Regions from separate parts of the Kitasatospora sp. NEAU-69 genome, predicted to be linked through region 3. Evidence: riboswitches for the same ligand, from Rfam matches in the RefSeq annotation. Region 3 holds a riboswitch; each other region holds the start of a gene.
The links. A riboswitch is a leader RNA that binds a small molecule or an ion and turns the genes downstream of it on or off. The one in region 3 is predicted to bind cyclic di-AMP.
Positions count from the first base shown of each region.

Region 1 (9,351 bases), on a different contig from region 3:
CTTCCGCTCCGGGGGCGTCCCACCGCACCGGGCGGCGGCGGTCGACGGCCCGAGTGCCGCGCTTGATGCTGAATATCCTATTTGGTCCTACCGGGAACGGCCTCGAACGGCGGGACGCTCACTGCCCGTCGCACTCGCCGTAGCCGGGCTGCGGGCGGGCCGGGACGGTGCGCAGCGAGCGCAGTCCACGCACTATCGCCAGGTTGCGCCGGACGGCGGCCCACCCGGTCGGCTGCCCGCTCCCGGTGACCTGGTGGCCGGTGGCCAGGCCGGTGACCCGGCCGCCGTCACGGGCGGTGGTGGCGGTGGAGCGGCCGCCGGTGCGCTGGGCCGGGACGGTGCCGGTGGGGACGCCACCTGCGGGGGCGGTCGCGCCGTTCGCCGGGGTGGTCCGCGCGGTGGTCGGCTGCGTCATGGGCCCTCGTCCTCTGCGATGCGGGTCCCCCTGGCCGGAGGCCGGGAGACGTGGCGCCGTCGGGCTGTTGCTACCCGGCCGGGCCCTGGTCTGACCGTGCTTCGGAGACTGGTTCTGTCTCGGTCCCGATCCGAATCGGTACGGGATGGGACTTTAGTCCTATCCGATGAGAGCACTCTGTGGCCAGAGCGGTTCCGCCGCAGACTCCGACGCGGACCTCGACGCGGACCTCGACGCGGCTGTCCGACTCAGCTGCCCGGCTCAGGCCGTCCGACCAGCCGCCGGCCAGTTGCGCAGTCCGCTGGTCAGCACCGCGATCAGCCGGTCCTGGGTGACCGCCGTCTGCTCGGCGAGCTGGAACGCGCCGCCGATCGCGAGCGAGGCGAACCCGTGCGAGAGCGCGCGCACCGTCCGGGCCGCGTGGATCGCCTCGGACTCCTCGATCCCGTAGTCGTGCAGCACCCCGATGATCGTGCCGACCAGCTCGGTGCTCGCCTCGATCAGCTCCCGGTCGGCGGCCGACGGCGCCTGCGGCAGCGCGGCGTAGCGACGCGGGTGCTCGGTCGCGTACCCGTGGTACGCCCGCAGCAGGGCGTCCACCGCGGCGTCCCCGCGCAGCCCTGCGGTCGCCTCGTGCAGCCGGGCGGCCAGCTCGCCGGTCACCCGGATCGCGACCAGCCGGCGCAGTGCGGTGAGCCCGCCGGGCACGTGCTTGTAGAGCGAGGGGGCGGCCACGCCGGCCCGCAGCGCCACGCCGGACAGGGACAGCGCCTCCGGGCCTTCCTGATCGATCAGTGCGAGCGCGTGGTCGACCACGCCATCGGGGGTCAGTCCGACTCGGGGCATCAGGCCACCTCGGCGAGGAAGGGGAGCAGGGCATCGGCGGTGGCCTGCGCGAACTCCGCCATCGGGTAGTGCCCGGCCCCGTCGATCATCACCTTACGGCCGTTCAGCGCGGCCACCTGACGGTCGGCCACCGCCGACGGGTCGGTGAAGTCGGGGTCCTTGGCGCCCATCAGCACCAGCGCCGGGCAGCGCACGCCCTCGGTCCAGCCGACCGGCGCCGAGTCACCGCGGACCTGGGCCTTGACGGCGGGCCGCCGGCCCGGCGTCCGCAGCGCGGCGACCAGGCCCGCGTTGTACTCGGCGCGGTCGGCCGGGCCGCCGGACGGGTAGGCCATCTTGTTCAGGTACATGCCCCAGAGCGAGGGGAAGTACGGGATCAGCTCGCCGATCCCCTTGGCGACGGCGCCCATCACCGGGTTCGGCTTCGGGCTCTCGACGAACGCGTCGATCAGCACGATCCCGGCCACCTTCGCGGGGGCGGTGGTGGCGGCCTTGACCACGCTGGCGCCGGTGTACGAGCTGCCGACCAGGACGGCGCGCTCGATGCCGAGGTGGTCCAGCAGCGCGAGGGCGTCGGTGGCCGCCGAGGCGGGGCTGTAGTCGTCCCAGGCGATCGAGGACTCGCCGAAGCCGCGCAGGTCCATGGTGATCACCCGGTGGCCGGCGGCGAGCAGCAGCGGACGCAGGTGCCGGTAGCTGCGGCGGGAGTCGAGCATGCCGGGGAGCAGGACGACCGGGGTGCCGGTGCCTTCGCTGTCGTCGTAGGCGAGGGTGCCGCCGGCGAGCTCCAGGTAACGGGTCTGCGGGGCGAGGGTGCTGTTCATCTGAGCGGGCCTCCTTGGCCTGTCGGCCGTGCCGCCGGCGCCTGCCGACATCACAAAGCTATGGCTAATAGCCATAGCCGTCAAGTGCCGCATCAGGCGGCGTTCATGTGGCGTTCGAGGTGACGTAGTCACAGAATGTGATGACCTGATGCCGCATCAGGTACAAACCCGTCAAATCACCATGGAAGTGGGTGACAATGCCTGGAGATCGGCTTGGAATCAGGGGCTTCTGGGATTAACGTTTGATAACGCAGCGCGGTCGGCAACGCCGTACCCGAACGGCACCGTGCGCCGTCGCCTAATCCACGGACCCGCCCCCACGGCGCGGTCCCGGAGCCGGGGAACCACCGTTCCTTGGGGTGAATCGGAACGGCTCCGGCCCGACCGTAGGGGACCTTCCTCTCCGAACCCGTCAGCTAACCCGGTAGGCGCGAGGGAAGGAAAGGAGCGCGCCCCCGTGGCGTTGACGCACTCCCCGGAGAGTCGTACCCAGTTGCTGGACCACGCCCCCGACGGGGATGAGACCGCCCGGCACAAGGTGCCCCGGCAGGCCCGCGCCGGCGCCCCCGCGCTCGGGGTCGCCGCGATGACGGCCGCGCTCAGCGCGACCGGCCTCTCCGCCGCCACCGCCGCCGCGGCCGCCCCCGCCGCTCCGGCCCCCGCGCTCTCCGTCCCCGCACACTCAGCCCCGGACACGGCCGCCGCACACGCGGCCACCGCCTCGCCGGACAGCGCCGACCCGGGCCTCGCGCTCGCCGCCCGCATCCAGCAGCAGGCCGACAGCCGCCGCACCGCCGCCGAGGAGGCGGCCCGTCTGGAGGCCGCCCACGAGGCCGCGGCCAAGCGCGCCGTGCAGGCCGAGGCGCAGGCGCTCGCCGCTGCCGCCGCCGTCGCGCAGCCCGGCCCGGCCACGCCGTCCGTCGCGGCCGAGCCGACCGCGCCGGCCGCGGTGGCCGCCGAGCTGCCGGTCGCCAAGTACGTGCTGACCGCGCAGTACGGCCAGACCGGCTCGCACTGGGCGCAGCTGCACACCGGCCTCGACTTCGCCGCTCCGACCGGCGCCCCGGTCACCGCCGTCACCACCGGCGCCGTCAGCTCGGCCGGCTGGTCGGGGGCGTACGGCTACCGGGTGATCCAGACGCTGCCCGACGGCACCGAGCTCTGGTACTGCCACCTCTCCTCGATCGCCGTCACGACCGGCCCGGTGGGTCCGGGGACGGTGCTCGGCAAGGTCGGCGAGACCGGCAACTCACCCGGCCGGCGCGCGGACGGCGGCGCCGTGGGCCCGCACCTGCACCTGGAGGTGCGGCCCGGTGGCGGCGCCCCCGTCGATCCGCTGGTCTGGCTCCAGCAGCACGGGGTCAACCCGTAACGGGCCCGTCCTCGGTCGATCCGTCCTGGGTCGTCTCCTCCTGCGTCCAGTCGGCCGCCGCTGATCCGTCGGCGGCGGCCGGGTCGCCCTCGGCGGGCCAGTCACTCTCGGCAGGCCAGTCACCCTCGGCGGGCCAGTCGGCGCCGATCGCGCCGATGTCCGGCAGCTCGACCAGGCCCCGCTGCACGATGTAGCCGTCCACCTCGGCCGCGCCCGGCTCGGGCGCGAGGTCCGGGTACTCGGTCAGCAGCAGCCCGGGCAGCCCGGGCACCGTCCAGTCGCCGAGCAGTCGCAGCGCCTCGGCCTGCACCGCCGCCTCGAAGTCGGTGAAGTCGCCGGAGAGTTCGGCGGGCATCGGCAGGCCGAGCGCGTTGAGGCCGGCCAGGTTGCGGTAGCTGCGCTGCATCAGCCGGTTCTCGATCAGCAGCCGCGCGCCGTCGGTGGCCATGCCGATCGAGAGCAGCACGCCGTCCGTCCAGCCGGCCACGCCCTCCGGCTGGTCGAGCGACTCCAGCGCGGTGAACGCGTCGATCCGGGCCGGCTCGTCCAGCTCGCGGAACGCGTCCAGCCAGTCCCGCACGGCGTCCAGGTCGGCGGTGTCCACGCCGGCCTCGCGCAGCAGCAGCGTGTAGAGCCGCGGCCAGGTCACCAGGTGCGGCTGGCGCAGCAGCCCGGCGAGCAGCTCGCCCTGCCACAGCGCCTCCTCGTGCAGGCGCTGGTGCCGCTTGGCGTTCAGCCGCTTGGCCGCGCGCTGGTGGTCGATCAGCAGCCGCACAGCGGCGCCGTAGCCGAGTGGCGACTCGTCCTCGCCGGGCTGCACGTAGAGGTGGATCCGCTCGTAGAGCAGCTCCTGGACCAGCGGCGAGGTCAGCTCGGGGAAGCCCTCGTGCATCCGCCCGTCACCCAGTTCGAGCAGTGTGAGCACCGCGCTCAGCGGGCCTTCGGGCACCGGCTCCAGCCCCTGCTCGGCGGCCCATCGCAGCAGGTCAGCGGTGTGCGGCCGGGGTGCCAGCCGCAGGTCTTCGTCGTCCATCCCCGTACCGTAGCCGCTGGGGCCGGCCGGTCGGGCCGCTAGCGTTACCGGCCATGATGCCCGTCCTGCTGACCGGTCCACGGCTGACCGTGCGCGAGTTCCACCATGTGCCGCGCGACATCGACGCGTTGCACGCGATCTTCGGCGACCCGCAGACCGCGCGCTTCCTCCCGTTCGAGCCACGCGACCGGGAGGACTGCGCCGACCAGGTCGCGCTCTACCTGGACGAGGCCGAGCGTGACCCGCGCACCGTCTACCGGCTCGCCGTCACGCTGACCGCCGAGGGCGAGGACGCCGTGCCGCTCGGCAACGCCGTGCTCGGCGTCGAGGGCACCGAGGCGCAGCGCGCCGCGTTCATCGGCTACGCGCTGCGCCGGGACGTCTGGGGGCTCGGCTACGCGACCGAGATCGCCGGGCTGCTCTGCGGGTTCGGCTTCGACACGCTCGGCCTGCACCGGCTCTCCGCCCGGCTCGACCCGGAGAACCTCGCCTCGGCCCGGGTGCTGCGCAAGAGCGGCTTCCAGTTGGAGGGCCGGATCCGGCACGACCTCTACCTGCGCGACCGCTGGCACGACGCGCTGCAGTACTCGCTGCTGGAGGACGAATGGCGGGCGGGGGGTTAACCCCACCCCGGGTCCACCGGTTGCCACGATTTCGCCGCGCCGGCCGCGCGGGCAGGCTTGCACCATGACGACCTACCAGGACAGCTTCCACGAAGCCGCCGCCACCAAGGGTGGCCCGACCGGCACCGCGGCGCGGTACTCGATCGCTCCGATGATCCGCGAGGCCGGCCGGGAGTTCGGCTACCTGGTGGGCTCGCTCCCGATCGCGGTGCTCGGCTTCGCCGTGACCATCGCACTCCTCGCGTTCGGCCTCGGCACGATGGTCACCGTGCTCGGCTTCCCGGTGCTCGCGCTGCTGCTCGCCCTGGCCCGCGGGCTCGGCACGCTGGAGCGCGGCCGGATGGCCCGGCTGCTCGGCCGGCCGCTCGCCGAGCCCGCGCCGGTGCCGGTGGGTCGGCCGGGCTTCTGGGGCGGGCTCACCGCGCGGCTGGCCGACCCGGTCGGCTGGCGGGCGGTCGCGTACCAGGTGGTGATGTTCCCGTGGCACGTGCTCAGCTTCGTCGTGGGCGTCACGCTCTGGGCGGTCAGCTGGGCGCTGTTGCTGCTGCCGGCCTACAACTGGGTCTTCCCGACCTTCGTCAAGTGGCCGGGCTACCGGCTCTTCGAGTACCACAGCGGCGGCGTCCACCACGCCTTCTACCTGGCGCACTGGTGGCAGGTCGGCGCGGCCTCGCTCGGCGGGCTGCTGCTGATGATCCTGACGGCCCGCCTGGTGCACGGCCTGACCAGCGTCTCGCGGGGCGCGGCCGAGGCCCTGCTGGCAGGCTGACGGGCGCCATGGCCGGCGTCATGACCCGGCGTCATGATCGGGTGTCACGGAGCCTTCCGCCAACCGTCCGCCACCGTCCACCCGGCTGCGGGTGCGGGGCGGGCGGCCGCGTGTTCGGATGCGCTCATGCTGATCACCTCGCGCCCCCTGGACGAGTACTGCCAGCTCTTCGGCCTCAGCCGGGCCCGGCTGGCCGCGCTGCCCGGTCCGGTGCTCGACTGCCCGGGCGGCGCCGCCGGGCTGGTCGCCGAAGCCCGCGCGCTCGGCTGCCGGGTGGTCGCCGCCGACCCGGCCTACGCGGTCCCGGGCCGTGAGCTGCTGCTCCGGGCCGAGGCCGCCCGCCGGACGATGGCCCGCGCGATGCCCGCCGCCCCGCACCGCTACCCGCCGCCGCGCCACCGGCCGTACGAGCGGTACCTGCGCAGCTGGGACCGGGCCCGCGCGCTCTTCGCCGCCGACCGCGGCGCCCACCCGCAGGACTACGTCGCCGCCGCGCTGCCCCGGTTACCCTTCGCGGACGGCACGTTCGCGCTGACCCTCAGCTCCTACCTGCTCTTCGCCTACCCCCGGCTCTTTCCGCCCGCCGCCCAGCTCAGCGCGCTGCTCGAACTGGTCCGGGTGACCGCGCCCGGCGGCGAGGTGCTGGTCTACCCGCTGCACGACGACCGCAGCCGGCGCTGCCCGCACCTGCCCGAGCTGCGCTCCGCGCTCGGCGGCCACCGGGTCCGCAGCGAGCTGCGGGTGCTGCGGCACCGGGGCGACGGCCGGCGCGGATACGTCCTCGCGCTGACCAGGCATCACCGCTACGGTGCCGTCATGTGACCGAACCCCGTCTGCTCCCGATACCCGGCATCCGCAACCTCCGCGACCTCGGCGGTCTCGGCTCGGTGCGCCCCGGGCTGCTCTACCGCTCCGCCTGGCTGGCCGACCTGACCGCCGAGGGCGCCCGCGAACTCGGCAAGCTCGGCCTGCGCAGCGTCCTCGACCTGCGCGACCCGATCGAGCGGAGCGTCTTCCCGGACCGCCTCCATGATCTGGAAGTCGATCTGGCCAACTTTCCGCTCCTGCCGCAGGACGGTGTGGACCGCGGCGACCTGCGGCTCGACGAGGTCTACCCGCTGCTCACCGACACCGCCGGGCCGATGATCGTCGCGCTGCTGCGCCGGCTGCTGGAGCCGCGGGCGCTGCCCGCGCTGGTGCACTGCGCGGTCGGCCGGGACCGGACGGGCATCGTGGTCGCGCTGCTGCTGGCCTTGCTGGAGGTGCCGGACGAGGAGATCGTCGCCGACTTTCTGCTCTCGAACGAGGGCCTGGGGATGCTGGACGGGCCGCAGGAGTACACCGACGCGCACGGCGTGGCCCGGCTCTCCTGGCCGGTCGAGGCCCGGCTGATCGAGGGCGTGCTGACCCGGATCCGTGAGCAGTACGGTGATGTCGAAACGTACCTGGCGCGTCATGGCCTGAACCCGGCCGAGGCAACTGCCCTGCGTTCTACCCTGCGTGAATGATCGTCACCAACACGTACCGCAAAGCCGGCGGCCTGCTGACCGCCCTCGTCGCCGTCGCCGCACTGGCCGCCTCGGCCCCGGCCGCCTCCGCGGCCCCGACCGCCAGGGACCTTCCGTCGGACCAGTGCTCGGCCACCTTCCAGAACGGGGACAAGCGACTCGGTCCCGAGCAGCTGCCCACCACCGGGCGGGTCGGCTGGCAGCTGCTCGGCTACCAGCGCACCGGCGGCGCCAGCACGCAGGACTTCCTGAACCAGTACTACGACTCCGCCGCCGGCTCCTGGCGCTACCCGCCGTCCAACGGCTACCTGCTCAACCCGCTCGGTCAGCCGATCGAGACGCAGCAGACGCTCCAGCCCGGCGAGGACATCGACCGGTACGGCAGTGAGTACGGCTCGTTCCTCGCACCCGAGGGCCTGCCGTACGCGATGCGCGCGATCCCGCCGCAGAGCCTGGACGGCACCCCGGCGGCCGGCTGCAACTACCACGACTACAAGGTGCTCAAGCCGTTCGAGGTGGACGCCGGTCCGATCGCCCCGTGGTTCGACCAGCCCGGCCTCGGCTGGCAGTACCAGCTGGACGCCACGTTGGTCCCGGGTGCGCCGGGTCAGATCAACGTCGGCTGGCTGGTCACCAACGGCTATCTGGAGCGCCTGGTCTGACCTTCGGGCTCACATCCGGATCCGGGCCCGCGTCCGTGACCGGGTCCGGATGTGCCGAACCCCCGGGGCCTCGACTTGAGGGTGTCCCGGGGGCACGACAACTTCTGCGCGTTCCCGTCCGTAGAACTACGGCTAGGCCGAAAGCTCCACGGAGGCGCGCCCGAGCTGGTCAGACGCGCGCACGAGCGCAGTTGCGTGGGTACTCAACTCAGGATCACCTCCTTTCAATGTGCTGCCAGGTTAGGCAGGACCGGGTCCGGAAGGCAACGGATTAATCCGGGTGATCGGAGGCGTTCGACCGGGGAACGGCGAAGGCCCGGCAGACGATGTCTGCCGGGCCTTCGTGCTACTGAGTAGCGGGGACAGGATTTGAACCTGCGACCTCTGGGTTATGAGCCCAGCGAGCTACCGAGCTGCTCCACCCCGCGTCGGTAAACCCAACAGTACGGGACGGCGACGGAGAAGGGAAATCCGTTCCTCCGGCTCCGCGGTCATGACCTGGCGCGACGCGGTCCCGGGCGGCCGCTCGCCCAGAGCGCCAGGCCGGTCAGGGCGGCGAAGCAGGGGACCATCGCGAGTGCGTAGATCAACAGGAACCGGTGCGTGCCCAGGCCCGCCGCGGCGTTCCAGCCGCCGTGCAGGGCGACCGCCAGCAGCAGGCCCGTGGGCGCGGCCAGCCGGGCCAGCCAGCGGCGCGTGGTGCTCAGCGCGACGGCCAGCCCCAGGCCGGTCAGGGCGGTGAAGAGCGGATGGGCGAACGGCGTGAGCAGCGCGCGCAGCACGAAGGTGTGCACGGTGCCGTCGTAGTCGCGCAGGCTGGGGGTGACGCCCAGGCCGATCGCGTCCAGCCGCTGGCGCTGGTCGTCGCTGAAGGCGCGGCCGAGGTACAGGACGTTCTCGGTGAAGGAGAAGCCGCAGGCGGTCATGCCGCTGAGCACGATGCCGGTGGCGACCGCCCGGCGCCGGCGCCGGGCCCGTGCGGTCGCGCCGATCTGTGCGGGGAGCGGCGCCCGGGAGCGCCGGCGGCGCAGCGGCAGCATGGTGACCAGCAGCACCGCGGCCTTCGCGGCCTCCTCGATCAGCGGGGTGGCGAACTCGGCGCCGATCAGCTGGCCGCGGTCGCTGCCCTGGAGCGCGGTCAGGTAGTCGCCGGCCCAGTCGTTCGCGAACAGTGCGACCGTGGTGGCGGCGCAGGAGCCCCAGGCCAGGCAGAGCGCCAGCCGCCGGGCCGGCACCCGGGCGCTCTGGTTCAGCCAGGTGAGCGTGCCGAGCACGAACGGCACCGGCAGCACGGCGAGC
Region 1 is NZ_JBWXUE010000046.1:34,519-43,869, forward strand. Features, by position in the region: gene AC060L_RS34020 (hypothetical protein) at 119-415, opposite strand; gene AC060L_RS34025 (TetR/AcrR family transcriptional regulator) at 677-1,261, opposite strand; gene AC060L_RS34030 (alpha/beta fold hydrolase) at 1,261-2,085, opposite strand; cyclic di-AMP (ydaO/yuaA leader) riboswitch at 2,371-2,531, shown strand; gene AC060L_RS34035 (M23 family metallopeptidase) at 2,543-3,457, shown strand; gene AC060L_RS34040 (hypothetical protein) at 3,447-4,490, opposite strand; gene AC060L_RS34045 (GNAT family N-acetyltransferase) at 4,544-5,113, shown strand; gene AC060L_RS34050 (sensor domain-containing protein) at 5,178-5,882, shown strand; gene AC060L_RS34055 (class I SAM-dependent methyltransferase) at 6,009-6,704, shown strand; gene AC060L_RS34060 (tyrosine-protein phosphatase) at 6,701-7,390, shown strand; gene AC060L_RS34065 (TNT domain-containing protein) at 7,387-8,052, shown strand; tRNA gene AC060L_RS34070 (tRNA-Met) at 8,407-8,480, opposite strand; gene AC060L_RS34075 (PrsW family intramembrane metalloprotease) at 8,544-9,351, opposite strand, start outside.
Region 1: it holds a riboswitch for cyclic di-AMP, as region 3 does, so the genes downstream of both, AC060L_RS34035 (M23 family metallopeptidase) here and AC060L_RS35800 (C40 family peptidase) in region 3, are expected to answer to the same signal.

Region 2 (9,351 bases), on a different contig from region 3:
GCTCAACCAGCAGATCGCCATCAACGCGCAGACGTACGCGGGCTACCTGCAGGCGGACGACGGCCACCTCTACACCTTCTTCATCGGCGTCAACGGCGCGGCGGCGCCGGACATCCAGGGGTTCTTCAACACCAACGACGACGTCGACGAGATCGCCGTCCTCCTCCAGCAGGAGGCCTGCGCGGAACGCGGCGCCGGCCGCGCGCAGCACAAGGCCGTCACGCCCGCGAGAAAGCCCCTCGACCTGAGCATTCACCAGTAGGGCCACCGGTACCGGGATCAACCGGCAACGAGGCTCCCAGGCGGTCGGGCGAGATGTGTCTCACGTCTCAACCGGCCGGCCTGGGAGCCTCGTTGCTCGTCCATGTGCGGTGCGGTCCGTCAGTGGCCGCCGGCGTCGATGACCTCGACGTCCGTGATGTTGCGCTCGATCTCCGCGAGCGGCAGCGAGACGCTGAGCGCCCAGTAGTAGACGACGAGCGCAAGCACGATCACGACCGCGATGTCCCACCAGAGCGGCAGGTTCTTCGTCGCGCCGGCGCCGAACTGGCCCTGCCAGGAGATCAGGCCCATCCCGACCAGGTAGACCGGCAGCCACTGGCCGGCCCGGAAGTCCATCCGCGGCGCTCCCGGCAGGTTCTTGGCCTGCGCGTACGCGGCGTAGGAGCCGAGCAGCAGGTAGCCGATCAGGATCGACAGGCCGAGCCGCCAGAGCGTGTTCCAGCCGGCCCAGTAGATCACCAGGCTGGCGATGGCGAAGGCGATCGGCGAGATGATCTCGCCGGCCGGGAGCCGGTACGGGCGGTCGGCGTCCGGCATCCGCTTGCGCAGCACGCCGAAGGCGAGCGGGGCGCCTGCGTACATCAGCACGACGGCGGAGGTGATGAAGCTGACCAGCTGCTGCCAGCTGGGGAACGGCAGGAAGCAGAGCACACCGGCGACGAAGGCGATGAGCAGGCCGAGCCACGGCACCGAGCGCCGGTCGGTGGCCTGCAGGGTGCTGGGGGCGTAGCCGTTGCGGCTCAGGCCGTAGGTGATCCGGGAGCTGGAGGTGATGTAGACCAGGCCGGTGCCGCCGGGCGAGATGATCGCGTCGATGTAGAGCAGCGAGGCCAGCCAGCCCAGCCCGATCAGCGTCGCGAGACCGGCGAACGGGCCGCTGATGCCGGTGTAGCTGAGGTTGCCCCAGCCGTGCGCGAAACTGGCGGCCGGCATCGCTGCGATGAAGACCACCTGGAGCAGGATGTAGATGATGCTGCCGAGCAGTACCGAGCCGAGGACGGCGCGCGGGATGTCCCGGCGCGGGTGGGTGCTCTCCCCCGCCCACTGGATCGCCTGCTCGAACCCGAGCAGCGCGAAGATCACGCCGCTGGTGCTGATCGCCGTCAGCACACCACGCGCGCCGAACGGCGCGAAGCCCTGCGAGGTGAAGTTACTGCCGTGGAACTCCGTGGTCGCGAAGACCAGGATGGTGAGCAGCGGAATCGCGACCTTCCACCAGGTCGCCGCGCTGTTGGTGTGCGCGAGCCAGCGGACGCCGAGGAAGTTGATCGCCACGAAGAGCGCGAGCAGCAGCGCCGCGACGAAGAATCCGGAGGTGGTCAGCGTGCCGTTCTTGTGCTGGAAGCCGTCGGCCCAGGACCAGTGCCGGGCGTAGCCGATCATCGCCTGCACCTCGATCGGGGCGATGGTGGACGCCTGGAGCCAGGTGAACCAGCCGAAGGACATGCCGGTGAAGCCGCCGAAGGCGTAGTGCGGGTAGCGCGCGGTGCCGCCGGCGACCGGGAACATGCCGCCGAGCTCGGCGTGCACCAGCGCCAGCAGCACGATGGCCACCGCGCCGATGCCCCAGGAGAGCAGGGCGGCGGGCCCGGCGGCCGTGACGGCCTTCTCGGCGCCGAACAGCCAGCCGGAGCCGATGATCGCTCCGACCGAGGCCCAGAGCAGGCCGATCAGCCCGACCTCGCGGCGCAGCGCGTGCCGCGGGCCGTTGGGCGGAGAGGTGGACAACGGGTCGGCCGATGCCATGGCGTGGTCTCTTCCAGCTGACGTGGGCCTCGCCGGGCTGACGAGGGGCAACCTGACGCTGCCGTAGATCGGACCGGGCGTCAGTACTCCACGCGGTGACGGACCCGCACCGCCACCCGTCCGGAGGAGCGCCGCTCACGCGGACGGCGGACGGGCGGTGGCAGGCGCACGGCCGGTGGCGGGCTCCTGACGCAGTGCACGGCGAACCGGTACGCGGCGGGGGTCGATCGGGTCCGATCGGCTAGGCTCGTTCGCTGGTGAGCCGGGAAGCCTGGTCGGCATCGAGTGCAGCGTCGACCATGCCCACGTGCCCTGGAGGCCCGATGCCCCCCGCCACCACCCGCGGTGCCACCACCCGCAACGCCACGTCCAGCAGCCCGGGTCCGACCGGAGAGACCGGCAGCACCGCCAACCCCGCCGCACACAAGGCCCGTTCGGCCACCGGCCCCCGGCCGCCCGGCGGCGCTGCCTGGCGGCGCGAGGCACTGCGCACCAACCTCTGGCTGGTCCCGGCCGCCGAGGCGGTGGCCGCCGTCGCGCTGTTCGGGCTGACCATCGCGGTGGACCGGGCCGCGTACGACGGCAGGATCAGGCTCTCCGACTGGCTGCTGAGCGGGACGGCCGATGCGGCGCGGCAGATCCTGACCACGGTCGCCGCCGCGATCATCACGGTCGTGGGACTCGTCTTCTCGATCACCATCGTCGTACTGACCCTCGCCTCAACCCAGTTCGGCCCCCGCATGCTGCGCAACGTGATCCGCGATCGCGGCACCCAGCTGACGCTCGGCACCTTCGTCGCGAGCTTCCTCTACACCGTCCTGGTGCTGGTCGCGGTGAGTCCCGGTGGGCACGGGGACTTCGTCCCGCACCTGTCGATCACCATCACGCTCGGGCTGACCGCGGTCGACCTCGCCGTCCTGGTCTACTTCATCCACCACATCGCCACGCTGATCCAACTCCCCCAGGTGGTGGCCTCGGTGGCGACCGATCTGGCCGGCGCGATCGAGCAGCAGGGCGGCGGCGACAGCGGTCCGCCACCGGGATACGACTGCGGGCCGGACGCCGCCGAACTGCTGCGGCTGATCGACCGGACCGGCGCGGTGATCCCCACGCCCGAGAGCGGATACCTCCAGTACCTCAAGCACGAGCAGCTGATAGCGCTCGCGGCCGAGGCCGACGCGGTGCTCCATCTCCCCTACCGGCCGGGGCACTTCCTGGTCCGCGGCCGGCCGCTGGCGGTGGTCTGGCCGGCCTCCGCGGCGCCCGCGCTGACCGGCCGGCTGGCCCGGCTGCAGGTCACCGGCCCGTACCGGACGCTCACCCAGGACGTCTCCTTCGGCGTCGACCAGCTGGTGGAGATCGCCATCCGGGCGCTCTCCCCCGCCGTCAACGACACCTTCACGGCGCTGACGTGCATCGACTGGCTGAGCGACTGCCTGTGCCGGATCACGCACGGCTGGCACCCGCGCCGGGTGCACCGCGACCGGGCCGGCCGGATCCGGGTGATCGCCGCGCAGCCCGCCTACGACCGGCTGGTGCAGCGGGCTTTCGAGAAGATCCGGCAGTCCTCGGCCGGCATGCCGGCCGTGATGATCCGCCAACTGGAGTCGCTCTGCCGGGTCCTGGAACAGACCGAGCACCCGGGGCGCCGCCAGGTGCTGCTGGACCAGGGGGCGATGATCTGGCGCGGCTGCGAGGAGTCGGTCTCGGAGCCGGCCGACCGGCGGGACGTCCAGGCGCGGTACGCCGCGCTGCTGGACCTCGGTGAGTCGCTCGACACGTCACTCGCCGAGTCGCTCGACGGGCCGTGACGCCGCGCCCGTTCAGGCCGTGCTGTACCAGTCCCAGTCGAGCCCCAGATCCGGCACCTGGCCCTCGCGCGAGGCGATGGTGATCAGCGGGCGGTCCTTCCACACCTGCGGATCGTTCTCGCGCCGGCAGAGCAGCACCCGGGCGTGGTCGGTGTTCGAGACCAGGACCAGCACCGCCTCCTTGCGCAGCGCCTCGAACACCGCCGGGTCCGGATCGGCGAGCGCCGCACGCAGCCGGGCCCGGTCGTCGAGGCGCAACCGGCCGCGGTCGCCGTAACCGAGCGGGCGGGTCTCGGCGGTGGCTCTGGCCTCGCCCCGGGAGAGCGTCATCATCGCCAGCAGGGTCGGGATCCGGCCCGGGTCGGTGACCCCCTCGCCCTGCGCGGCCCGGTAGACGGCGAGGCCGACCAGGGCGCGAACGGCGTCCAGATCGGCCCCGGCGACCCGGGGATCGTGGGAGGCGGACCAGAGCGTCAGCCCGAGCGCCCAGTGCATGGAGACGTCCAACGCGGCGGCGTTTCCCATCAGCGCGGCGTCGACCTCCCACCACCAGCGCGGATCGCCCTGCGACGCCTCGACCTCCGGTTCCAGTTCGTGCACAGCACACCTCACTCCTGGTGTGCGCACCGCGGTTCCTGTCGTGAGCTGTCGTGGTGCGCAACCCCTATCGTGCTGCGCCGCGCCGTGCGGTGTCCGGCAATCCGGCAAACCCACGATTGCGGGCTGCCGGAAGGGCGTTGACCGGTTTCTCAGGTCAGGCTCAGGACGAGCGCGGCATCAGGCTCGGCTCCGCCTCAGCCGGTCTGACCGTAGAGGCGCTCGACGTGCAGCTTCACGAGCAGCCGGCGGTCACGGACCATCACCGAGCGGAACTCGTCCCAGTTTGGGTGCTCGCCGCGGGCCGCGCGGTAGTGGTCGACGAGCTCCTCGACGGCCGCGTCGTCCGGCGCGGCGGCGACCGCCGTGAGTTCGACGGTGCCCTCGGCCACCGCCCAGGTCCAGAAGTCCTCACTCGTCACGTGCAGGCTCGCGCGCGGGTCGCGGGCGAGGTTCCTGGCCTTCGCGCGGTCGGCGGTGGTGGAGACCCGGATCAGGTCGCGCGCCGGGTCGTAGTGGTAGTTCACGTTGGACAGCTGCGGCCGTCCGTCGTGCTTCAGGGTGGCCAGCACCCCGGCGTTGCGGGCAGCGATGAGATCACGGATCGCGGCGTCGTCCGCCATGGTCCCCTCCAGGTCATGGATGGATCTGTCTGGTCTGTCACCGAACTGCTGTGCGCCTTGAACTGCTGCGCGCCTTGCTCTGTTCCCCCGCTCTGTCGCCACAGTAGCGGGCGGGGCGGGGATCGGCGGGCGGGATCGGGCCGGACGGAACGCGTCTCCCGTGGCCGGTGGCAACCATGCCGACCGGAGGCGGCGGCCGGGACTGGAGACGCCTCCCGCGATCGGAGGTGTCTGCACGGAGGACCGCTGCGCTGCCGTGATTCGCATGTGATGTCGGCGATGCGGGGTTGTTATCAGTGTGATGATCCGTCTAGTCTCCGTGCAGCTCGCTTGTAGCGGGCGCCCGAGCGCGGTACGCCGAATCCTGCCCACCGCGTCTTACGGGACCTCGACCACGACCTCGGGGCAGGAGCGGGGGACCCAGGTTCAGTGCCGACTCCCCTCGGCTAGGGGTGAAGCCGCCCAGCGGAGCGATCCGCGACGGCGGCCGGGCCACCTCCCGGTCCGAACCCGACAGCTCACCTCGAAGGCGTGCGGAGAGGTACGTTCCATGGTCTTTTCCGGTTCCGGCCGCCACCGTCGCCCGTCCCAGGCCGACCGCGCCGTCGCCGCCGCGGGCGTGGCGAGCGTCGGCCTCGCCCTGCCGCTGCTGACCGCCGCGAGCGCACACGCCGCCACGCCCACCACCTGGGACGCGGTCGCGCAGTGCGAGACCGGGGGCAACTGGAGCGCCAACGCGGGCGACGGGTTCTACGGCGGCCTGCGGATCACCCAGCGCACCTGGGACGCGAACGGCGGCGACCAGTACGCCTCCGACGCCGACCACGCGAGCCGGGGCCAGCAGATCACGGTCGCCGAGCGGATCCTGGCCGCCGAGGGGCCGAATGCCTGGGGCAGCTGCGCGACGACGGCGGGGCTGGGCCAGACCGGACCGACGACGCCGTCCCCCGCACCGAGCACTCCCACGCCGGGTACGTCCGCGCCGAGCACCCCCGCGCAGACCCCGCCGACTCAGAGCACTCCGACTCAGAGCGCCCCGACCCAGGGTGCTCCCACCCAGAGCGTCCCGACCCAGAGCAGTGCGGCCCCGAGCGCTCCCACCCAGAGCACGGCCGCGCCGAGCACTCCCACCCAGACGCTGACGAACCAGCCGCAGCAGCCCCAGAGCCAGCCGACGACGCCGCCGGCCACCGCGCCCGGCATCACCACGCCGGCTCAGCCGGCCGCCCCGGCCACGACGCCCACCCAGGCGACCACCCCGGCGGCCCCGGGCCTCCAGCCCCCCAGCGCCGCCACCACCACGCCGGCCAACACCACCACGCCGGGTACCCCCGGCACCCCCTCCGCCGGGCCGAGCACCCCCACCGCCGCACCGACGACGCCCCCGGCCACCACCACGCCGGGTACCCCCGGCACCCCCTCCGCCGGGCCGAGCACCCCCACCGCCGCACCGACGACGCCCCCGGCCACCACCACACCGGCCACGCCCAGCACCACCACGCCGGCGGCGCCCACGACCACCCCCGGCACGAGCGCCGTCCCCACCGCGCCGTCCGCCCCGGCCCCGACGCCCAGCGCGCCGACCACCTCACCGGTCCTCTCGCCGAGCATCATGCTCAACGCGTTCAGCGTGTTCGGTCCGGCGACTACCCCCGCGCCCGCCCCGGCGGTGCCGAGCTACCCGGACGCACCCGTCCCCGCGCCGACCACCGCACCGACCGCACCCGCGGCACCGGCACCGGCACCCGCGACCCCAGCGCCCGCGGCCGGTACGCCCGGCGCCTACACCGTCCAGTCCGGCGACAACCTGTACGACATCGCCAGCGCCCACCACGTCGGCAGCTGGCAGCAGCTGTACCAGGACAACCTCGGCACCGTCGGCCAGAACCCCGACCTGATCCTCCCCGGCCAGCAGCTGCACCTCTCCTGACACCGGGCCACACGCGTCGAGGTCGGTCCTTGCCAGGGCCGGCCTCGACGCCAGCGCATCGGACGATCCGTCACAATGGCCCCATGTCCCGACGCACCAACCGCTCGCCCCGGCCCCGCCCCACCACTTCAGGCTCCGGCCCCGGCCTCGTGCCGACCGCCGCCTGCCCGTGCGGCCTGCCCGCGAACTACGGCGACTGCTGCGGCCGGCTGCACCGCGGCGAGGCTCAGGCAGCGACGCCCGAGCAGCTGATGCGCTCGCGGTTCAGCGCCTTCGCCGTCCAGGACGCGCCCTACCTGCTGCGCAGCTGGCACCCGGACACCCGCCCGCCTGCCATCGACTTCTCGCCCGAGCTGCGCTGGGTGCGCCTGGAGATCCTCGGCAGCACCGACGGCGGCCCGTTCCACACCGAGGGCACGGTCGAGTTCCGCGCGCACTACCGCGAGCACGGCGAGCCCGGCGCGTTGCACGAGAACAGCCGCTTCCTGCGCCACGAGGGCGCCTGGGTCTACCTCGACGGCGTCATCAGCGAGGACTGACCGAGACCGCGCGCGCAGAGCGACCGGCCCGGAACCGAGGAGAGACGACGTGGCGCAACTGCCGCTGGACGAGCACATCCGCAGCCTCCCGCACGGCATCCTGTTCACCACCGTCCACTTCACCGACGAGAGCGGCCATCCGGTGCTGCTGAAGTCGGTCTACGACCCGGACGTCTGGCAGTTCGCCGGTGGCAACCTCGAAGCGGGCAGCGACCCGTGGGAGTGCGCGCGGCGGGAGGTGCAGGAGGAGACCGGCCTCGTGCTGCCCGCGCACCCGGTGCCGCCGCTGCTCGCGCTGCTCTTCATCGCCGAGTCGCAGCCGTGGCCGTTCAAGGTCGGCGTGGTCTTCGACGGCGGGTCGCTCTCGCCGGCTCAGCTCGCCGCGATCCGGCTCGACCCGGCCGAGCACACCGACTTCGCGGTCCGCCCGCTCACCGAGTGGCGCACCGAGCTGCGCCCGAACCGGCTCGCACTGGTCGAGGCGGTCGCCGAGGCCCGCCGCACCGGCCGCGCGAGTTACCTCACCCTGCCACTCCCGGCCCCTCGCCAGGGCGACTGACCCCCGCCCGGCGCCCGACCGCTCAGCACCTGCCCGACCGCTCCTGCCCGATCATTCGCGATGCGTCATCCGGAAGGACCCACCGTCATGCAGCTCTCCGCAGCGGACCAGCACCGGCGCGGCACCGTGTTCCGCGAACTCCACGCCGCCCCAGGCGCGTTCGTGATCCCCAACCCGTGGGACGCGGGCAGTGCCCGGCTGCTCGGCGGGCTCGGCTTCCACGCGCTGGCGACCACCAGCGCCGGGCTGGCCTTCTCGCTCGGCCGCGCGGACGGGGCGAACCTGGTCAGCCGGGAGGAGACGCTGGCGAACGCCCGCGAGATCGTCGCCGCCACCGAGCTGCCGGTCGCCGCCGACCTGGAGAACGGCTTCGGCGCGACGACCGAGGAGGTCGCGACGACGATCCGGCTCGCCGCGGCGGCCGGGCTGGTCGGCGGCTCGATCGAGGACGCCACCGGCGACCCGGCCGCGCCGATCCACTCCTTCGACACCGCGGTCGAGCGGATCGAGGCGGCCGTCGCGGCCGCCCGCTCGCTCGACTTCCCGTTCACCGTCACGGCCCGCGCCGAGAACTTCCTGCACGGCCGCCCGGACCTCGACGACACGATCCGGCGCCTGCAGGCCTTCGAGGCGGCCGGTGCCGACGTGCTCTTCGCCCCCGGCCTGCCCGACGCCGACGCGATCCGGACCGTCTGCGCCGCGGTCTCCCGCCCGGTCAACGTGCTGGCCGTCGGCGCCGCCGCCGAGCTGACCGTCACCCAGCTCGCCGAGCTCGGCGTGCGCCGGATCAGCCTGGGCTCCGCGCTCCCCCGCCTCGCCCTGGCCGCGGTCCGGCGGGCGGCCGAGGAGATCCAGGGTAAGGGCGGGTTCTCCTTCACCGCCGAGACCCTGCCGTACGCCGAGGTGAACGGGCTGATGCAGCCGGAGGCGTGATCACCGCCCGCCAGGCCGGCGAGCGGCGCAGTCCGCCAGCCGGGCGAGTCCGCGTTGGCCCATCCCGAACGGCGGTGGAAAGCTCGAAGCACCAGCTTTCCCGTGCCACCCGAGGAGCGCCGCGATGTCCGAGCGAGGATCGTCCCGGGCGGGGGCTGCCGGCCGGGCGCCCGCCGTGGCCGGGCCCGAGCAGCTGCGCAACGTCGTCCTGGTCGGCGTCAGCGGGTCCGGCAAGACCACGCTGACCGAGTCCCTGGCGTTCGCCGCCGGCGCGCTCACCAGGGCGGGCCGGGTGACCGACGGCAGCACGGTCTCCGACCACGAGGAGATC
Region 2 is NZ_JBWXUE010000019.1:144,618-153,968, reverse strand. Features, by position in the region: gene dacB (D-alanyl-D-alanine carboxypeptidase/D-alanyl-D-alanine endopeptidase) at 1-262, shown strand, start outside; gene AC060L_RS22430 (APC family permease) at 382-2,028, opposite strand; gene AC060L_RS22425 (DUF2254 domain-containing protein) at 2,352-3,839, shown strand; gene AC060L_RS22420 (hypothetical protein) at 3,852-4,439, opposite strand; gene AC060L_RS22415 (PPOX class F420-dependent oxidoreductase) at 4,634-5,059, opposite strand; cyclic di-AMP (ydaO/yuaA leader) riboswitch at 5,434-5,605, shown strand; gene AC060L_RS22410 (transglycosylase family protein) at 5,610-6,989, shown strand; gene AC060L_RS22405 (YchJ family protein) at 7,073-7,528, shown strand; gene AC060L_RS22400 (NUDIX domain-containing protein) at 7,578-8,087, shown strand; gene AC060L_RS22395 (isocitrate lyase/PEP mutase family protein) at 8,175-9,020, shown strand; gene AC060L_RS22390 (elongation factor G-like protein EF-G2) at 9,145-9,351, shown strand, end outside.
Region 2: it holds a riboswitch for cyclic di-AMP, as region 3 does, so the genes downstream of both, AC060L_RS22410 (transglycosylase family protein) here and AC060L_RS35800 (C40 family peptidase) in region 3, are expected to answer to the same signal.

Region 3 (9,351 bases):
CTGCTCGGCGTCGAAGGCGGCCACCTCGGAACCGTCCCGCCACGATGAGGCGTACACCACAATCGAGTCGGCCGGCTGACGCACCGCCATGTTGTGGATGAACTGCTGGATTCCCCCTGGACGTGGGGGAAAGTCGTTGGTGACAATGAAGGTTTTCGGCATACTGGCCACGGCTCGCTCGGTCGGGGGGTGCTCGGTTCACCGCTCGCTGATCCGTACCATAGGTCACCATGCCGACCAGCCGGGAACGGAAGACCGCACCGGAACCGTTTCCCCGCTGAGTCTGTCCTAGTCCAGACGGACCCCCACGGGCTCCGCACGGTGTCGGACACCGACCCGGGCCAGGCAGGCGCGCGGCGAAGCAACGAGGGAGCTCAGTGGTGTTGGCGGAGGACGGCGCGGCCGGTCAGGGCGGCATCGACGGCGGCGGCGGTCTCGCCCTTGCCGTGGCCCCAACGCCGGGGGCCACCGCCGTCACGCCGGCCGCCCCCGGCCGCCGCGGGCTCTGGGGGCTGGGAGCCGGCTGGCTGGTCACCCGGACGCTGATCGTGCTGCTGGTGCTCGGCATCCTGCGGATCAGCAACCTGGACGTGACCACCGACGTCTCGGTGATCTACCACGGCTGGTACGAGGTGCTGCAGACCGGCACCTTCCCGATGGACGACGTGACCTGGCAGTACCCGCCCGGCGCCGCGCTCGTGATGCTGCTGCCCGGGATGCTGCCCTGGTCCTACCTGATCTCCTTCTACGTGATCTGCGGCGTCTTCGACGCGCTCGCGATGGGCATGCTGGTGCGCTCGGGGATGCGCAAGGGCCGCAGCTTCGCCGGCGCCTGGATCTGGGTGATCGGGGTGCCGCTGCTCGGGCCGACGGTCTACTGCCGCTACGACATCCTGGTCACCGCGCTCGCCGTGACCGGCCTGCTGGTGATCCTGCGCAGACCGGTCCTGGGCGGCATACTGCTCGGGTTCGGCGGGCTGATCAAGGTCTGGCCGCTGCTCGGGCTGGCCGGCACGCCGCGCGGACGGCGCACCCGGCGCTCCTGGAGCGCCGCGCTGGCCGCGATCGCGACGCTGGCCTTCCTGCTCGCCGCGGGCATGAACGGCGCCTTCGAGTTCCTGAGCTTCCAGGCCGGCCGCGGCATCGAGGTCGAGTCGCTGGGCGCGCTGCCGGTGCACATCGCCCGGCTGGCCGGCGGCTGGCACGGCGCGGTGACGATGAACTTCGGCTCGGTCGAGATGCTCGGGCCCTGGGTCACGGTGATCTCCAAGGTCATGGTCGGCGCGAGCATCGCCGGCTTCGCCTGGCTGCTGTACTGGCGGGTGCGGGCCCGCCGCTGGCAGCCGTCCACCACGTACGACGCGGCGCTCGCCACGCTGCTGATCTTCACCGTGACCAGCCGGGTGATCAGCCCGCAGTACATGATCTGGCTGGTCGGTCTCGCCGCGGTCTGCCTGACCGTGCGCGGCAGCCGCCAGCGGCCGGTGGCCGTGATGATCCTGATCGCCACCGTGCTGACCACGATCGAGTTCCCGATGGACTTCGGAGCGATCGTCAACAGCCAGCCCTGGGGCGTCGTGGTGCTGGGCTCGCGCAACCTGCTGCTGCTGGCCGCCGCGATCGTGTCCTGCCGACGGCTGTGGCAGTCCACCATGGACACGCCGGTCGCGGCCGGCCCGACGGCGGGGGGCTCGCCGGCGACCGTCATGCTGCCCGCGCCGGAGAAGAAGTACCCGGTCCGGCCCGGGATCGCCTACGAGCAGAGCCTGCTGGACGAGATCGAGCGCGGCTGACGCCCGCCGCTGCTTCGGCTGCCCGCCGCTACTTCAGCCGCCGCCGCTACTTCAGCTGGCGGAGCACCTCGGCCACCCACGTCTTGGTGAACACGGCCAGCCCGTAGCCCAGGTGCTGGTGCAGGACCCGGTCCAGCTGCTGCTCACGCCCGGCGCCCGGACCAGCGGCGCCGACTCCCCGGTAGACCGCGACCAGGACCGGCTTGCCGTGCTTGCGGGCGATCAGGTCGCAGGCCAGCCAGGAGAGCTCGTAGGCCTGCGCGATGCCGGCCGAACCGGCCGCGAAGTCGGTGTCCAGCGGCAGCTGGCTGGGCACCATGCCACCCGCGACGTCCTGCGCCAGCTCGGGCGCGATCTGCTTCGCGGTGCGCCCGGTGCCCAGGTAGCCGGTGTAGTCGGCGACCCCTTCGGAGAGCCAGAGCGGGGTCCACGGATGGGTGTCCGCCCGGGTCGCCACGTGAGTGGACTCGTGCGTGACGACCACACGCCTGCCGAGCGCGCTGAGCTGGCGGTACGCGTCGGGGTTGACGATCACCCGGTCCGCCGGGGTGTGCACCGGGGCCCCGGCGACCGCGCTGGTCACCGCGGCTATGTCGCTGTACGAGGAGGCCGCCACCCCGAGCAGCGCGGCGAACTGCTGCTCGGTGTCCGGCAGCTGGACCAGCAGCCGGCCGGCCCAGTCGGTCCCCCAGAGTCCGTTGACGGTCGGCACCGCCTGGTCGGCGACCCCGGCGAGTGCGGTCAGCTCGACCGGGTCGGCCGGGCCGAGCACCAGGCTGTGGGTGCCCCGGGCCACGTGCAGCGGGCCGAGGTCCCAGGGCGCGGCGGCGGCCTGCGGGGCCGCCGTCTCGGCGCCCAGCGTGCCGTCGGCGCCGAGCTCGAAGCGGCGCTGGAGCAGCGCGGGGTAATCGTCGTAGTCCTGCAGCCGGTAGGAGAGCTCGGCCGAGCAGCCGGACTCGTCCCGGCCGGTCAGCCGGTAGTCGAACTGGGCCAGCGGCAGCGCGGCGAGCGGGCCGCTGCGCAGCGTCCGGCCGTGCGCCGCGAGCAGGTCGGCCAGCCCGGCGTCGGTGAGCGGAGCGGCGACCGCCGGGTGCGGCCTCAGCGGCGCCCGCGGCACCGAGAGCTGGGTCAGTGCACCCGCCGCGAGCAGCAGCGCGGCACGCCTGGTCAACCCGCCCGCGCCGGATGACCGTTGACGGCCGTGGGCCCGGGGCGGGGCGGGATAGTCGGTGGCATGCGAGACGGCCTGCCCGGCGCGGTTCCCGGCGGCGGCGTCCGACTGCTCGACGTTCAGACCCGCACCACCGCCGCGACCGGCATCACCGAGGCGCTCTCGTAGCGGACCCGGGCCCCGGGGTACGGCGCGTGCACGACGTTGCCGTTGCCCACGTACATGCCCACGTGGTGCATGTCCTTGAAGAAGATCACCAGGTCTCCCGGTCGCGCCTCGGCCAGGCTGATCCGCTGCCCCCCGAACGCCTGCGCCTGCGAGGTGCGCGGCAGGGTCACTCCGGCCTGCCGCCAGGCCCAGTACATCAGACCCGAGCAGTCGAAGGTACCCGGGCCGGTGGATCCGTAGACGTAGGGCGAACCGAGCTTGCTGAGCACCGCCGCCAGGGCGACCGCCGCCCGGTCCGAGGAGGGCGGCTGGTTGCCCGGTTCCACCCGGTCCGGGGCGGGTGGCTGGTTGCCCAGCTCGGCCCGGTCCGCACCGCGCGCCGCGCGCTCGTGCGCCTCGCTGGCGTCCTGCGCCACGAGCTGGGCCCGCTCCGCCTCGGTCAGGGTGTCGAGCAGCGCCTGCGCGCTCTTCAGCCGTTGCTGGACCTGCTGCTTGGCGTCGGCCAGCGAGCGGCGCACCGCCTCCAGCTCGGCGAGCTTGCCGGTCGCCTCGGCCCGCCGCTGGTCGAGCCGGTGCTGCTGCTCGATCACCTCGTGCAGCGTCGCGGCCCGCTGCTCGGCCGCCTGGCCGAGGTCACGGGCCCGGGCCAGGTAGTTCGCCGGGTCGCAGGAGAGGATCAGCTGGATCGACGGGTCCAGACCGCCGGCCCGGTACTCGGCGGCCGCGACGGTGGCCAGGTCGCCGCGCATCCGGTTGAGCGTGTCCTGGGCCGTCGCGACCTGCGACTGCAGCGCACCGGCCTCGGCCTGCAAGCGCTTCTGCGCCTCCTCGGCCGCGCTGGACTTCTCCGAGGCCTGCTCGGCCTGCACGTACAGCTGGTCGACCTGGGCCTTGACCTCGCTCTTGTCCGGCCGCGGCGCGGCCTGCCCCGGTCCGGCCGTCATCGCCAGCGCGGTGGTCGCGGCGGCGGTGACCGCCAGCACCCGGGCGAGCCGCCCGGCGGCACCCGAGCGGCCCGCCGGGGCATTCGGGGAACGGCCCGGGGGGACCGGGCGCTGCGGCATCGCCATGGGCTGACGGCTCCAATCGGCGGGGAGGCCAAGGTCGGTGAACGGAAGTCCGAGCGCAGACGTTAGCGAGTCCCGGCAAGGGAGTCCAAACCATGGCCAATACGAATATTTGATCCCCAATCGGACACCAGCGCGGGGCACTTGCGCCGAGCCGGGCCCGAACGACAGCGGCCCGGCCCCCAAGAAGGGAGCCGGGCCGGGCCGTTGGCGTGGTGCCTGGGGCCTGTCCGGGCGATCTTGTCGGATCAGCGCGCGGCGTTGGGCGCCCGGCTGGGCGTGCCGGCGGATCGTCCTCGTACTGGGCCGTACTTGGATGATTCGCCGGTGCGTCCAGGCGGGATGCCCGGCGTCGCGCGCCCGGCAAGATCGCCCGGACAGGCCCCAGGTGTCAGGGGCGCACGATCGCCACGAGCGGCGTGATGACCGAGGCGGACTCGTACCTGACCACGGCGCCCTCGTGCGGGGCGTGGATCATCTGACCGCCACCGACGTACATGCCGACGTGGCCCTCGTTGCCGAAGAAGATGAGCAGGTCGCCGGGCTGCGCGTTGGCGAGGTTGGTGCCGATGTTGGTGCCGGCCGATGCCTGCTCCTGCGAGGTGCGCGGCAGCGAGATGCCGGCCTGCGCGTACGCCCACTGCATGAGGCCGGAGCAGTCGAAGCTGTTCGGGCCGCTCGCCCCCCAGGAGTACGGCGTGCCCAGCTTGCTGACGGCGGCGGCGATCGCGGCGGAGGCCGCCGAGTTGCTGCCGCCACCGCTCGGCGCGGCGGGCGCGCTGGCGGCGGTGGAGGGGGCGGAGGACGGGGCGCTCAGGTCGCTGCGGGTGGTGCTGCGCGAGGCGGCGGCCTGCGAGTCGGCGGCGGCCTTGGCGGCCGCGGCCGCCTGGGCGTCGGCGGCGGCCTTCTGGGCGGCGGCCTGCGCGTCGGCGGCGGCCTTCGCCTCGGCGGCGGCGATCTGCTGACGCTGCTGCTCGGTCAGCGTGTTGAGCAGGGTCTGCGCCGCCTGCAGCTTGCTCTGGACCTGCTCCTTGGCGGTCTTGAGCTGCTGGGTGGTGGCGTCCAGGTCGGCGAGCTTGCTCTGCGCCTCGGCCTTGTCCTGGTCGAGCTTGCGCTGCTCGGTCTGCAGTTCCTTCAGCGTCTCGGACTGCGTGCTGTTCAGCTGATTGAGCGAACTCGCCTGGGACAGGAAGCTGTCCGGGCGGGTGGTCAGCATCATCTGCACGGTCGGCGATATGCCGTCGTTGGCGTACTGGTTGGCGGCCACCTGGGAGAGCCCGGTCTGCAGGTTCGTCACCTGGTCCTGCTGCCGCGCCACCTGGTCCTGCAGGTCACTGACCTGCTTCTGCAGGGTCTGCTGCTTCTCCTGCGCGCCGTCGTACTGCTGGGTGGCCTGGTCGGCCTGCGCGTTCAGCTGGTCGACCTGGGTCTTGACCGAGTCGATGGTCGGGGCCGGGTCGGCGTGCGCGGCGCTCTGCGCGGAGATGGCGACGGCGGTCGCGGCAGCGGCGGTCAGGATCGACGCGCGGGTACGACCGACGGGCTTGGGACGACGATGGGACGCCACGAATCCTTCTTCCTTCGACCGCCTACCGGGTGAGCTGACGGGTTCGGGCTGGAAGCTGCCCTACGACGCCTCACCGACCGTCAGGCCGACTCTGGCGCCGATTCACCCCGAGGGAAACGTGGTTCCCCGGCTCCGGTCCACAGCGCCCCTGCGGGCTCCCCACCGGACAGTCAACTGTCCGTGCTGCTTTCCGAACTCGGCGCGAACCACCGCCGCCGCCCGGGTCGGGCGACCAAGGTCGCGGTGGTACGGTCCCTGACCCTAGTAACAGATCTGTGATCCGTTCAAATCCTTGTCAGAAAAAACGGCTAACTTTGACTCTGCGTGCTATGTGGATCACTGACTGGTGATCATGTCGCGCACGGACGGGTGTCCCAGGTCACATCGGCCCCTGGCGTCCCGTCAGTCAGTGCCGTCAGTCAGGGGCGGCGGATCTGGTTGATCGAACCGATCGAGGCGGCGTCCGCGATCCGGACCACGTCGCCGGTGTGCGGGGCGTGCACCGCCTGGCCGTTGCCGATGTACATGGAGACGTGGTGCAGGTCGCCGCCGTAGAAGATCAGGTCGCCGGGCTGGGCCTGCGCCAGGCTCGGCACCCGGGTGCCGACGTCGACCTGCTCGTACGTCGTGCGCGGCAGCGAGACGCCGGCCTGCCCGTACGCCCACTGGGTCAGCCCCGAGCAGTCGAAGTAGGTGGAGCCGGAGGCGCCCCAGACGTAGGCGTGGCCCAGCTTGCTGAGCGCGGCGGCCACCGCGGCGCCGGCGTAGCCGGAGGCCGGCGGCAGCGCGCTGAGGTCCACCCGGCTGCTGCTGCGCGAGGCGCGGTCGTCCGCCTGGAGCGCGGCGCGGTCCGCGGCGCTCAGCGAGTTGAGCAGCTTCTGCGCGGCCGCGAGCTTGTTCTGCACGTCCGTCTTGGCGTCGTTCAGCTCCTTGGTGGAGCGGTCCAGCTCGGCCAGCGCGTCGCCGGCTTCCTTCTTCTCCTGGTCCAGCTTGCGCTGCTCCGCCTGGAGCGACTTGAGCTGGTCGGTCTGGGTGGAGGTGGCCAGATCCATGCTGGAGGCCTGGTCCAGGTAGGTCTTCGGGTTGGAGCTGAGCATCATCTGGACCGACGGGTCGATGCCCCCGTTGCGGTACTGCTCACCGGCCACCGCGGCGAGGCCGGACTGCAGCTGGGTGACCTGGTCCTGGGTCCGCGCCACCTCGTCCTGCAGCTGCGCGGCCTGCGCGCGCATCTGGTCGCCGTGCTCCTTGATGCCGTCGTACTTCTCGGAGGCGACTTCCTGCTGGTTGTTCAGCGCGTCGATCTGGGCCTTGACGTCCTCCGTGGACGGCTTGGGATCGGCCCACGCCCCGGTCTGCGCGGAGAGGGCAACGGCAGTCGCCGCAGCGGCGGTGAGCACGGTGACCCGCACGCGGCTCGGCTGCTTGGAACGGCGGTGGGTCGCCACGGGACTGCTCCTTCTTCTACTGGCCTCACCCGATCGGATGAGTAACCAGAAAAATAGGTTTGACGCCAGACCCTAGTGAAGATCACATGTTCGCGCTACTCCTTCGCAGCGACGAACTACGTTCGGAGCAGTGGCCTTCACGATCCCCACACGGCGCGATGACCTGCCGATAACCGGGCTGGGCAGCACCCGCGTCTGCGGTTGAACGCTACCGCCCGGCTGAGCCCCGATCAGGTCCGGGAGAGCCGGTTCAGCAGCAGAATCGAAGAAACGGGGCGCGCGCCGGCCTTCCGCACGCCGTCCGCGACCTCCCGGTCCGCCGAGACCACCACCACCGGGCGCCCCTGCGGCTCGGCCCGGACCAGCTGGCGGATCAGCTCGTCGGCGGTCTGCCCGGTGCGGCTGAACCGCACCCGCACCCCGCGCGGTGGCGCCATGATCACCGGGACGTCCAGGTCCTGCCCGTCGAAGACGCAGGTCACCTCGGCCTGGGTGCGCTGCGCCAGCATCGCCAGACCGCCGAGCAGCCGCATCCGCTGCTGCTCCAGCGGCAGCGTCGGGTAGCCGGTCTTGGTCACGTTGTAGCCGTCGACCACCAGGTGCACCTGAGGGATCGCCAGCAGCTGGTCGAGCAGCGCCGGGTCGTCCTCGGCCAGCCCGCGCCGGGCCACGTCGTGCGGCGAGGCGGTGCCCGGGACCACGGCGTCCACCAGGTCGGCCGGATGCAGCCGGGTGACCGGCAGCGCCAGCTCGCGCTGCAGGCCCTGGGCCGACTGGAGCACGGTGTCCAGCAGCAGCCGCAGCCGCATGTCCTCCACGCTGCGGCCCTCGCGGGCCGAACGGCGGCCGGCCTCCAGCGCGGTCTCCAGCTCGGCGACCCGGTGCTTGAGCCGGCGGTTCTCGCTCTCCGCCGCGCCGCGCTCGGTGGCGGCAGCGGCGGCGCCGGCGGCCAGCTCGGCCTGCAGCCTGCGGGTCTCGGCCTGCGCGCGGCGGGTGTCGCTCTCCAGGCTGCGCTGCTTCTTGCGCAGCGTCTCCAGCTCCTTGCGGGTGGACTCGGACTCGGCCCGCTGACGGTCCAGATCGGCGCGGGCGGCGGCGCGGGCGGACGCCAGCTCCGCCTGGAGCTTCTCCACCATCCGGACCGCCTCGGCGGCCGCGTCCTCGGCACCGGCCCGCTGGACCTGCTCGCCGGCCTCGACCACCAGCTTCGCCCAACCGCGCGGGCGCAGCAGGTAGGCGGCGGCGGCCACGTCCAGCGGCTCCGCCGCGCCCGGCACCTGGCCGGCCTCCAGCGCCTTGACCAGGTCGGGCTGGGCGACCCGCAGCCGGTCAGCTATCCGCAGCCGGAAGACCGGCTCGGCCTCCAGCGCGGCGGCCAGCGCGGTGCCGGCGTACTTGGCGCGGCGGGCGGCGGTGAACTTCGCGTACGGACGCAGGGCGGTCGGCAGCTCGGCGGGCGGCAGCCCGCCGAGCGCGTCGGCGGCCAGGCCGACCACCCGGCGGCGCACGCCCTCGGGCAGCGGGTGGTCCAGCTGCTCGACCGGGGCCTCGGCGGCAGCCTGGTCGGCGGCTGACTGCGACTCACCCGACGACGCGGTCGGCTGCTCAGCCGACGACTCACCGGGCGACGCGGTCGGCACGACGGCCGACGGCTCGACCGGCGTCCCCACCGGCGCCGACTCGGGCGCGGCCGACGGCGTCGCGGACTCCGAGCCGGCCGGCGGCCGCGCCTGCGGCCCGGTGCCCTCCCTCGCTGCGTCCATCGCGTCCTCGGCTCCGATCCTGATCTGGTCTGCGGGGTGCGTCGCCCGGCTGCCGCCGTCCCCCTCACGCACCACCCTGACGCACCGCCCTGTGCAATTGTCTCGTGTGCGGCGTCCCAGGGACACCACGCCACTCATGGGCGCCGCCACCCCCGCGCGGCGCCGCCCGAGCGGCTACTCGCCGGGTTCGGCCGACTCCGCGCCGGGCCGGGCCACCAGCTCGACCTGGTCGACCGCGTTGCACCAGCGGCAGCGCACCGATTCCAGCGTCTCGCTGAGCACCTCGGTCTCCTCGACCGTCGGCTCGCCGGCCAGGTCCAGGTGCACGTACTCGACCACCCGGGAGGACCGGGTCACGTCGAAGCGGGTCAGGT
Region 3 is NZ_JBWXUE010000056.1:20,964-30,314, forward strand. Features, by position in the region: gene AC060L_RS35780 (glycosyltransferase family 4 protein) at 1-162, opposite strand, end outside; gene AC060L_RS35785 (glycosyltransferase 87 family protein) at 381-1,793, shown strand; gene AC060L_RS35790 (hypothetical protein) at 1,840-2,964, opposite strand; gene AC060L_RS35795 (C40 family peptidase) at 3,084-4,202, opposite strand; gene AC060L_RS35800 (C40 family peptidase) at 4,591-5,766, opposite strand; cyclic di-AMP (ydaO/yuaA leader) riboswitch at 5,770-5,921, opposite strand; gene AC060L_RS35805 (C40 family peptidase) at 6,186-7,214, opposite strand; gene AC060L_RS35810 (NYN domain-containing protein) at 7,445-8,977, opposite strand; gene AC060L_RS35815 (hypothetical protein) at 9,152-9,351, opposite strand, start outside.